DNA from 3 places in the Pseudoalteromonas sp. MMG006 genome. Region 3 is predicted to be linked to each of the others. Evidence: predicted binding sites of a transcription regulator. Region 3 holds the regulator's gene; each other region holds the start of a gene.
What was found. Region 3 encodes sigma-54, which starts transcription at its own class of promoters, with help from an activator protein. Its sites were predicted from a motif close to GTTGGCACGNNNNTNGNNT; they were not measured.
Positions count from the first base shown of each region.

Region 1 (3,264 bases), on a different contig from region 3:
GCGAGATACTTCAACATCTTGAGACTGCCATAAACGACGAACTTCGCGGTTACGTCCTTCATTAAGTGTAACGTTAAACCAGCGGTTGATACCTTCGCCGCCCATTGGTTTTACACTTAAAAACTTAGCGGGACCATCTTCTAGCTCAACACCACGAGTAAGGTTTTTAACTGTTTCATTTGTGACTTCACCAAATACTCGAGCAGAGTATTCACGCTCTACTTCGTAGCTTGGGTGCATCAAACGATTTGCCAGCTCGCCATCATTAGTAAATAACATTAAGCCTGCGGTATTAATATCTAATCGTCCAACCGCAATCCAGCGCTCACCGTCAATACGAGGTAAGCGATCGAATACAGTACGACGGCCTTCAGGATCTTTACGTGTACTTAACTCACCTTCTGGTTTGTTGTACATAATGACACGACAGATACGATCTGCTTTCTCTTCAATTTTTACAGTATGACCGTCAACTCGAATTAAATCGGTTTCTTCAACACGGTCGCCTAGCTTAGCTACTTTGCCGTTAACACTAACGCGATTAGCATCAATGTATTTTTCCATTTCACGGCGTGAGCCCACGCCTGCACGGGCTAAGACTTTTTGTAACTTTTCACCTTGTATACTCATTCGGATGGTTCTCTCACAGAAGGATCGCTCATTAACTGATTAATTTTGCTTTGCTGATCTGACGGCAAAGCAGGTAAATTATCTAAACCTGTTAACGAAAAATAATCTAAAAATTGCTTAGTAGTTGCATATAATGCTGGTTTACCTGGTACTTCTTTATGCCCTACCACTTTAACCCACTCTCTTTCAAGTAAAGTTTTTATAATATTCGAACCCGTTGCTACCCCTCTTACTTGCTCAATTTCGCCACGCGTAATGGGCTGCCTGTAAGCGATAAGAGATAGCGTTTCAAGTAATGCACGTGAATACTTAGGCGCTCGTTCCTGCCATAAGTTATTTAGCCAAGGGCTTAAACTACTACAAGCCTGAAACCGATAACCACTTCCTACTTCAACTAAGCGTATACCACGGGTTTGAAAATGTATTTGTATTGTATCAATAGCGTCATTTATACGCGCCATAGAAATGGCTAAATCAGCCAGCACAACATCTTTAAGCTGGCGTTTGCTTAGAGGTTTACTAGCTACAAATATCGCCGCTTCAATGATTTCAACTAATTGTTCATCACTTATACGCCGACTAGCCATACACCTATTACCAAATAAAAATACACAGCCAACTATTATGACAGAAGTAGAGCAAACTAGGAAAATATATCTGCCTTTTAACTAAATTAAATGCACAAAAAAGCCAGCAATTAGTGCTGGCTTGTTCTACTTAACTTACATAGATAATATTAGCTATGTCTAAGTACTTTAAGGGCATCATCTTCGGCTACGGCTTTACCGTATTTTTTAATGTAACCTTTAAACTCACCTCTGCTGATGCGTTTATCGTTATTGCCGTCCATATAACCGAAATGATTTGAAATATCGTCATCGTCAGCTTCTTCTACTGAAATGTACCCATTTTTATCATTATCTAAACTCTTAAAATCGTTTTCAATTTTATCAAATTTAGCTATTTTAGCTTTAAATGCTGACTCACTAACTTCACTGTCAGTGGCTACCTTACCGGTATTTAATTGCATGTAGGTGTTAAATTCTTTACGACTGATCTCATTATCCATATTGGTATCAATATTTGAAAAGTGGCCCCAAATGTTGTCATCATCTGCCTCTACTTTTGAAATATAACCATCACTGTCGTTATCTAAACTTGCGAAATCGCTGTCGATTTTTTCTAACCCTTGGTTAGATGCACAAGCCGCTAAGCTCAAAGATGCTAAAATAGTTGTTGCTAGTGTTAACTTTTTCATAAGACGTATCCTTGTAGTTAGTAAATGTCACTTTAACTAATACAAGTCCAATGCCAAAATAAATAACACAATAAATATCAAGCACTTAATATTTTTTAGCTCACTTTATATACTCTAATCAATCACTTAGCTTTGCAATGATTGCAGCTTACCTTGTAATTTTTGCAAAAAAATACCCGGTATTAACCAGGCACTTTTTATAAAGCTAATATATTGCTTAAAAATTAAATAGCAGCGTTTTGGTAACGCTTAACAAACTCAGTTACGTTTTGACCGTTACATTTTAAAGAGTTTAAGTTACCAATCTTTTGACGTACTGGCGCTAACCCTTTTTTAAGTGCAGTCATACATAACTGTGTTTCTTGCTGTGCATCTTTAGCAAACATTTCAACTTTGTCTTGTGATGATGCACTAACAGTTGTTTTTTTAGCGATATTGCGAATGTCTTCACCGTTACACAAAATACTCTTAGAAAAACGAGATAAATAAACGCCATGTTGCGCAGCTTCTTTACGGGCAACACTAAAGCCTTCATTAGCACTTAATACACATAATTTAGACTCAAGTTTGTTGTCTTGACTAAAGTAAGTATTGCTTTGTGCACAAACAGTTGCAGATGCAAATAAAGCGCTGGCTAAAAGTAGTTGTGTTTTCATGAGAGATCCTATTTGAACGAGTTAAATAAGTAATTTTTGCGCATTATATATTCAAAAAAACTTATATCAATTGAAATTATTATTTATTTAAATAATTAATATTGCATTTACAATGTTTAAACTTTAGCCACCACTTGATCAACATTTGTGCAGCTATTAACTCAATTTAGTCATGTGATGTACGCGTATTTACTGATACAATTTAGACCATTAAATAGAACCAATTTTAAGGTAAATTTTATGAAAGTGATTTCTTTCAATATCAATGGTCTGCGTGCTCGTCTTCATCAATTACAAGCAATAATAGATAAACACCAACCAGACGTTATTGGCTTGCAAGAGATTAAAGTTCATGATGAAGCATTCCCATTAGAAGATGTTCAAAAAATGGGATACCACGTTTATTTTCATGGTCAAAAAGCACATTACGGTGTAGCTATGTTATGCAAAAAAGAGCCTAAATCGGTCTTAAAAGGCTTTGCTACAGATACTGATGAATCACAAAAACGCATGATAAGCGTAACTATTGAACAAGACAATGGCCGTGACCTAACCGTGATGAATGGTTATTTTCCACAAGGTGATAACATTAATCACGAAACTAAATTTCCTTATAAACGTCAATTTTATAAAGATTTAATGACTCACCTAGAAACTAACCACACACCAGAGCAAGACGTAATTGTAATGGGCGACATAAACATCTCCCCTACCGATCTA
Region 1 is NZ_JAGJEJ010000005.1:167,629-170,892, forward strand. It holds gene rluB (23S rRNA pseudouridine(2605) synthase RluB) at 1-630, opposite strand, end outside; gene scpB (SMC-Scp complex subunit ScpB) at 627-1,217, opposite strand; gene J8L73_RS07600 (EF-hand domain-containing protein) at 1,367-1,888, opposite strand; gene J8L73_RS07605 (exonuclease III) at 2,113-2,544, opposite strand; gene xthA (exodeoxyribonuclease III) at 2,785-3,264, shown strand, end outside.
Region 1: the regulator sigma-54 is predicted to act here: its motif matches at 1,928-1,946, upstream of J8L73_RS07600 (EF-hand domain-containing protein).

Region 2 (3,264 bases), on a different contig from region 3:
ACCGTTTTTGTGTGCTCGCTCTACAAACTTTTCAACTACGTCATCAGCATAATGGCGGTAACCTAATAAGTTTTGGCCGCGTAATAGCATTTGCTGTTTAGTATTTGGCATTGCCTTTTTAAGTGCACGAATACGCTCCCAAGGATCTTCACCTAAATAACGAATACACGAATCAAATGTTGCGCCGCCCCACGACTCAATCGACCAATAACCTGCATCGTCTAATTTGCTTGCAATAGGAAGCATGTCGTCTAAACGCATACGTGTTGCTAATAATGACTGGTGAGCGTCGCGTAATACTAATTCTGTTAATTTTAATTTAGCCATGTGTGTGCCCCTTAGTTATTATTTGATTTGTACTGAGCAATGGCAGCACTAATAGCAGCGATGTGCTCTTTTGGCACACCTTGAGATTTAAAAGACGGTGATTTAACCGGTGTTGCCACTTCTGGCTCGCTAAAACGCGCAACCAAGTGAGACATAAGCGTTACAGCACCAATTAATATTGAAAGAAATACAAACACGCCCACCATACCCGTAAGCATTAAACTGCCCGCAGTAGTGAGTACAGCTCCTATATCCATTTTTCTCCCCTTAAAACATACCGAAATAAAAAGTCGGTTTATTTAAATAATTATTCACTGGATGATAACAAAACAATTAACTTTGTCTACACCCTGTAAATTGGTAAAACCAATTAAAATAAAAATAACATATCGCCACTACGGTTAACATAACTAAAACCGCTATAAACGCTATTGCGTATAGATTGCAAAAATAACGGCTATAGACAAAGCTTATACCCATCCTCGTAACAACGTATAAATACTATTAAATCTAGTATGTTATGGAGCTGTTCGCTTATAAGGCCAAAGAATAAATGTAAATTGGTCTTACCAAGTGGCGTTAAATTTCAATAGCTACACCTAACGTTTACTAAATTTACATAACTGTGAATAAGTTACATAACAAAGCGTAAAAATTACTATAGGGATGATATTTAAAACCTCACCCAAACAACATAACCAACTGATAATTAACATTAAAATAATTTGGCATATAACTGGCATTAGTTACTTCGAACGATTTGATAAACCAAGGAGAAGACAATGTTACGCTGGACAATCACATTTTTAGTTATTGCTTTAATCGCTGCAGTGTTAGGTTTTGGTGGCATCGCAGGTGCCGCAGCTGGTATAGCAAAAATTATATTTTTTATCTTTTTAGTACTTTTAGTGATTTCATTAGTTTCAGGTGCGCTACGTGGTAAATCACCCAGGTAGATAAGGCATACGACTAACCAACACTAAATTAATTAATACTTACAAGGAATTACACTATGAACTCTACAACTTTAAAAGCAGCTTTAGTCGCAGTATTTGCGGGTTTTTTCATGATGGGTTGTGAAGACAACCACGCAGAAGACGCAGGCGAGCGTATTGATGAAGCAGTAACTGACGTGCAAAACTCTGTTGAAGATGCATGTGAAAATGTAAAAGAAGGCGTTAACGCAGAAGAAACTAACTGTTAATTCTTCGCCTTTAAAAAAGCGGCTTACGAGCCGTTTTTTTTGTGCGCGCAATAAAATCCTCACTTTAAAGCTGCTCATTTAAGAGCTTACTGTTAAAATGTCAAAAATTACGCTTTAAGTATATACAATATGGCATTCACAACTACCTACACGCTTGATAAATCTTATTTTTACGAGTGCTTTGACGAATCGCTTCCTTATAGTAAACGCGCCAAACCCAAGTATTTTTTACTCGTGCTACTTATTGCCCTTGGTTTATTTGGTATTTATGGATTGGACGATCATTACCTAGGTACATTTATGATCATGCTAGCAGTGCTAGAGTGCGTGGCATTTTACTATCGCCGCCCATGGTGGGTTACTCGGCAAATGTTTAGCAGAGCATCTGGCTCTGAGGTTACGCTCACTTTTGACGATGTAGGCATTAAATCGTCTAATCATTACAAAAGCTACCAACTAGCATGGCAAGACATTACTGAAGTGATAAACACTCCAAACGGTTTGTTAATAAAAAATAAAAGCGGTATGCAATACATATCAAAACAAATACTAAGCCCTGAAACACTCGATTTTATAAACAAAAAAGCCACTCAGTGAGTGGCTTTTTAACTAGCTGAGTAAATTACTCAACTACGTATACGTGTTGATTAAGCATTGCCCGGATTAGGGTTCGACTTTTCAGCTTGTATGCGCATGTAAATCTCTTCACGGTGCACAGATACGTCTTTAGGTGCATTAACACCAATTCGAACTTGATTTCCTTTAACACCTAGAACGGTAACTGTTACTTCGTCACCAATCATTAGGGTTTCACCTACTCTACGAGTTAGTATTAGCATTCTCTTGCTCCCATGTTCCAATAAAAATTATAAGATTCCGCTTAAACATATTAATGAAAAATCGATTGAAAAGTAAGTAAAAACTCCCTAACTACTCATTTTCCGTTAAAAATGTTTTATGTAATGCACGAACTGCCAACTCTAGGTACTTTTCATCTATTAAAACCGAAATTTTAATCTCTGACGTTGAGACTAAAACTACGTTAATATTTTCCTGCGCTAATGCATCAAAAAATAAACTAGCTACACCAGAATGCGATTTCATACCCATTCCAACAGCAGATACTTTGGCCACTGTTGTTAACCCGCTAATATTATCAGCGCTTAATTGAGCTTGTTGCTCGGTAATTAATTCAAGCGCTTGCAGATAGTCATTCGAGTGCACAGTAAAAGCATAGTCTATTTTTTCAAAGTTATGATTATCTTGATTAATCATATCTATTTCGACGCCATTATCGGCAAAAAGTTTCAAAATTTTTGAAAGGTATTGCGTGCCGCTTGGCATACCTTGTACCTTAATTAAACATTCGTCGCGATTAAACGCAATGCCCGAAACAACCTTACTTGGCATATCGCTTTCCTCAAAGCTAATTAATGTTCCTTCATCAGGGTTAAAGCTTGAAAGCACCCTAAGCGGAACATTGTGTTTACCTGCCGCCTCTACAGAGCGAATGTGCAATACTTTAGCGCCTAAACTGGCCATCTCTAGCATTTCAGCAAAGGTTACTTGGCTCATTCGCCGCGCATTAGGTTCAACACGAGGATCTGTAGTATATACGCCATCAACGTCTGTATAGATCTGGCATTCATCAGCTTTTATAGCCGCAGCTATTTCTACAGCCGAGGTATCGGTGCCACCACGGCCAAGCGTTGTAATATTGCCCTCAACGTCAC
Region 2 is NZ_JAGJEJ010000015.1:78,133-81,396, forward strand. It holds gene oadA (sodium-extruding oxaloacetate decarboxylase subunit alpha) at 1-327, opposite strand, end outside; gene J8L73_RS14215 (OadG family transporter subunit) at 339-584, opposite strand; gene J8L73_RS14220 (DUF1328 family protein) at 1,110-1,283, shown strand; gene J8L73_RS14225 (hypothetical protein) at 1,340-1,531, shown strand; gene J8L73_RS14230 (YcxB family protein) at 1,661-2,128, shown strand; gene csrA (carbon storage regulator CsrA) at 2,179-2,370, opposite strand; gene J8L73_RS14240 (aspartate kinase) at 2,462-3,264, opposite strand, start outside.
Region 2: the regulator sigma-54 is predicted to act here: its motif matches at 1,052-1,070, upstream of J8L73_RS14220 (DUF1328 family protein).

Region 3 (3,264 bases):
CAACCGGCGTGTTTCAGAAAAGCGTTTGATCAGGGTTTGATCGTCACTATCTAGATAAAATAAAGTGGGATTTGCAAAACCTGGAAGGTATTCAAAGATATCATTAAATTCATCTTGTTCTTTTGGGATGTTACGCACATCGATACTAACAGCTATTTTATCGTAGGTGTCCGACACACTTCGCACTAAAGAGGGGAGTAGGTTTACTGGTATGTTATCTACGCAATAATAACCTAAATCTTCTACAACGCGTAAAGCAACCGACTTTCCAGAACCGGAGCGGCCACTTATGATAATTAACTCCATTTATCACCCTTTTAAACTACGATTGGTTAACAATGACTTGGTAAAGCTCAGCATCAGATTTTGCACAGCGTAGCTGTTTACAAAACTCTTTGTCATTTAGTCTATCAGCTATAGTTGCAAGAGTCTTTAGGTGCTGCTGGTTATCGCCATCTGGTACGATGAGTGCAACAAATATATCAACTGGGCGGTTATCAATCGCGTCAAAATTTATTGCTTTTTCACTTACAAGTACTAATGCTAATGGCTCTTCTGCACCACTCATTCTTCCATGAGGGATTGCTATACCACGGCCTATCCCCGTGCTGCCAAGTTTCTCTCTATTCATTAAAGCAGATAAGATATCTTGTTGGGAAAGGTAAGGAAGCTTTTCATGAGCAAGCTCACTAATAAACTCTAAAATTCTTTTTTTGCTATTAAAAAGGACCGCAGCTTTGCTGCAGTCCTGGCATATAAGTGAGCTTAATTTCATCATATTAGTGTCGAGCAAGCTTCTCTTTGTGTTTAATAACTTGACGATCGAGCTTATCAATCAACGAGTCAATGGCAGCATACATATCTTGATGTTCAGTAGATGCAAATAATTCTGCACCACTTACATGGATAGTAGCTTCAGCTTTTTGGTTGAGTTTTTCTACATCGAGAATGACATGAACATTGTTTATATGATCAGAATGCCTTTCTAGCTTTGCAAATTTATTATTTACGTAGTCTCTCAATGAATCAGTAACATCTACATGACGACCAGTTAAGTTTAGTTGCATAAGCGTTTTCCTCTTTGTTTTGCGTCTTATATCAAACTCTTTCGTTGATTAGACGGTGGAATAGCCAGAGATTCGCGGTATTTTGCGATTGTGCGTCTAGCTACTTTAATTCCTTGCTCAGCCAATATATCCGCAATTTTACTATCACTCAATGGTTTTGCTGAGTTTTCTGCGGCAATCAATTTTTTTATCAAAGCACGTATTGCTGTAGACGAACACTCACCGCCATTTTCGGTGCTTACATGGCTTGAGAAAAAGTATTTAAGCTCAAATATACCACGTGGCGTGTGCATGTACTTTTGAGTAGTTACGCGCGAAATAGTCGATTCGTGCATTTCTACCATTTCAGCAACATCGTTTAAAACCATAGGCTTCATGGCCTCTGGACCATGCTCAAAAAAGCCCTGTTGCTGCTTAACAATACAATTAGTTACTTTAAGCAATGTGTCGTTTCTGCTCTCTAGGCTTTTTATAAACCATTTAGCTTCTTGTAAATGAGAGCGAATAAATTGACTATCACCACTAGATTTAACTGTACGCGACATAGCTGCATATTGGCTATTAACACGTATTTTAGGCATGCTATCTGGGTTTAGCTCAACGACCCAGCGGCCTTTTATTTTTTTCACCGACACATCGGGAATTACATACTCTGACTCTTCCCTTACTATAGTATCTGCGGGTTTAGGGTTTAGAGTGTGTATTAACGTCATTACTTCTTTAAGCTCGTCTTCTTTGAGCTTAGTTTTCTTCATTAATGTACGATAGTCGCGAGCTGCTAATAGATCAATATGCTCGGTTAAAATCATCTTTGTTTCATTGATAAAAGGCGCATCTTTATCAAACTGATTTAGCTGAATACACAAACACTCTTGTAAGCTACGAGCTGCTATACCCACAGGATCAAATAACTGAATACGTTTTAAAACGGCCTCTATTTCATCAAGTTCAACTTCACCTTCGTCGTCATTCTCTTGATTAAAGCTTTCTAAAATTTCTTCACAACTAAGTGTTAAAATACCAGAGTCATCTACGGCTTCAACTATCGCTATTGCGATAGCTTCATCCGTGGGACTAAATGGCGTGAGCTGTAATTGCCACATTAGGTATTCGTGAAGTGTTTCGGTTGAAGCACCTTGGTAAATAGATTCATCTTCTGGCATTGGGCCTGATGATGAAGCAGGTGCTGCGCTCATGTACTCATCCCAGCTTACATCCATAGCCATTTCGTCACTTACTGTATCTTTAGTAAGTGCTTCACCACTATCTTGCTCGTACTCGCTCGGTTTTTCGTCAGCACTAGCGCTTACGGTTACTTCGTCGTTATCTGCTTTTTGCTCGTTTTTACCAGCCGATTCTTCCGTGTAATCTTGTTCATCTACTTCGAGAAGCGGATTACTATCAAGCGCTTCTTGTATTTCTTGCTGGAGATCCAATGTACTGAGTTGCAGCAAACGAATTGCTTGTTGCAGCTGTGGAGTCATTGTAAGTTGCTGGCCCATGCGCAGCTGTAATGATTGCCTCATGTATCTCTAACAATCCTTTTATGTTGTTATAATTAATACTAGCAGATGCTTAAAGACATGGCGTAAATGTTACAGCCTAAATTGCTCGCCTAAATAAACATCGCGTACCGTTTTATCGTTTAATACGTGCTCTGGTGTACCAGAAGCAATTAACTCTCCATGAGAAACAATGTAGGCTTTTTCACAAACATCAAGGGTTTCTCTTACATTATGGTCGGTAATTAATACACCAATGCCGCGATTTTTAAGGTGTTCTATTATTTTCTTTATATCTAATACCGATATAGGGTCAACACCTGCAAAAGGCTCATCCAATAAAATAAATTTAGGATTAGCGGCTAATGCGCGCGCTATTTCTACACGACGGCGCTCACCACCCGATAAAGCCATACCTTGGCTGTCTCGAATATGTTGGATACTAAATTCATCTAACAAGTTGTTAAGCGTATCTTCTCTCGCTTTTTTATTAAGCTCTTTACGCGTTTCTAAAATAGCCATTAGGTTTTGATAAACGCTAAGCTTTCTAAAAATTGACGATTCTTGTGGCAAGTAACCTATGCCTAATCTAGCACGACTATGCATGGGTAAAAGAGTAATATCGTTCTCATCGATAGAAATTTTGCCTTTATCGCTTGGTACAAGGCCTACTATCATATAAAAAGTAGTCGTTT
Region 3 is NZ_JAGJEJ010000003.1:23,452-26,715, reverse strand. It holds gene rapZ (RNase adapter RapZ) at 1-306, opposite strand, end outside; gene ptsN (PTS IIA-like nitrogen regulatory protein PtsN) at 323-775, opposite strand; gene hpf (ribosome hibernation promoting factor) at 780-1,067, opposite strand; gene J8L73_RS04265 (RNA polymerase factor sigma-54) at 1,094-2,593, opposite strand; gene lptB (LPS export ABC transporter ATP-binding protein) at 2,663-3,264, opposite strand, start outside.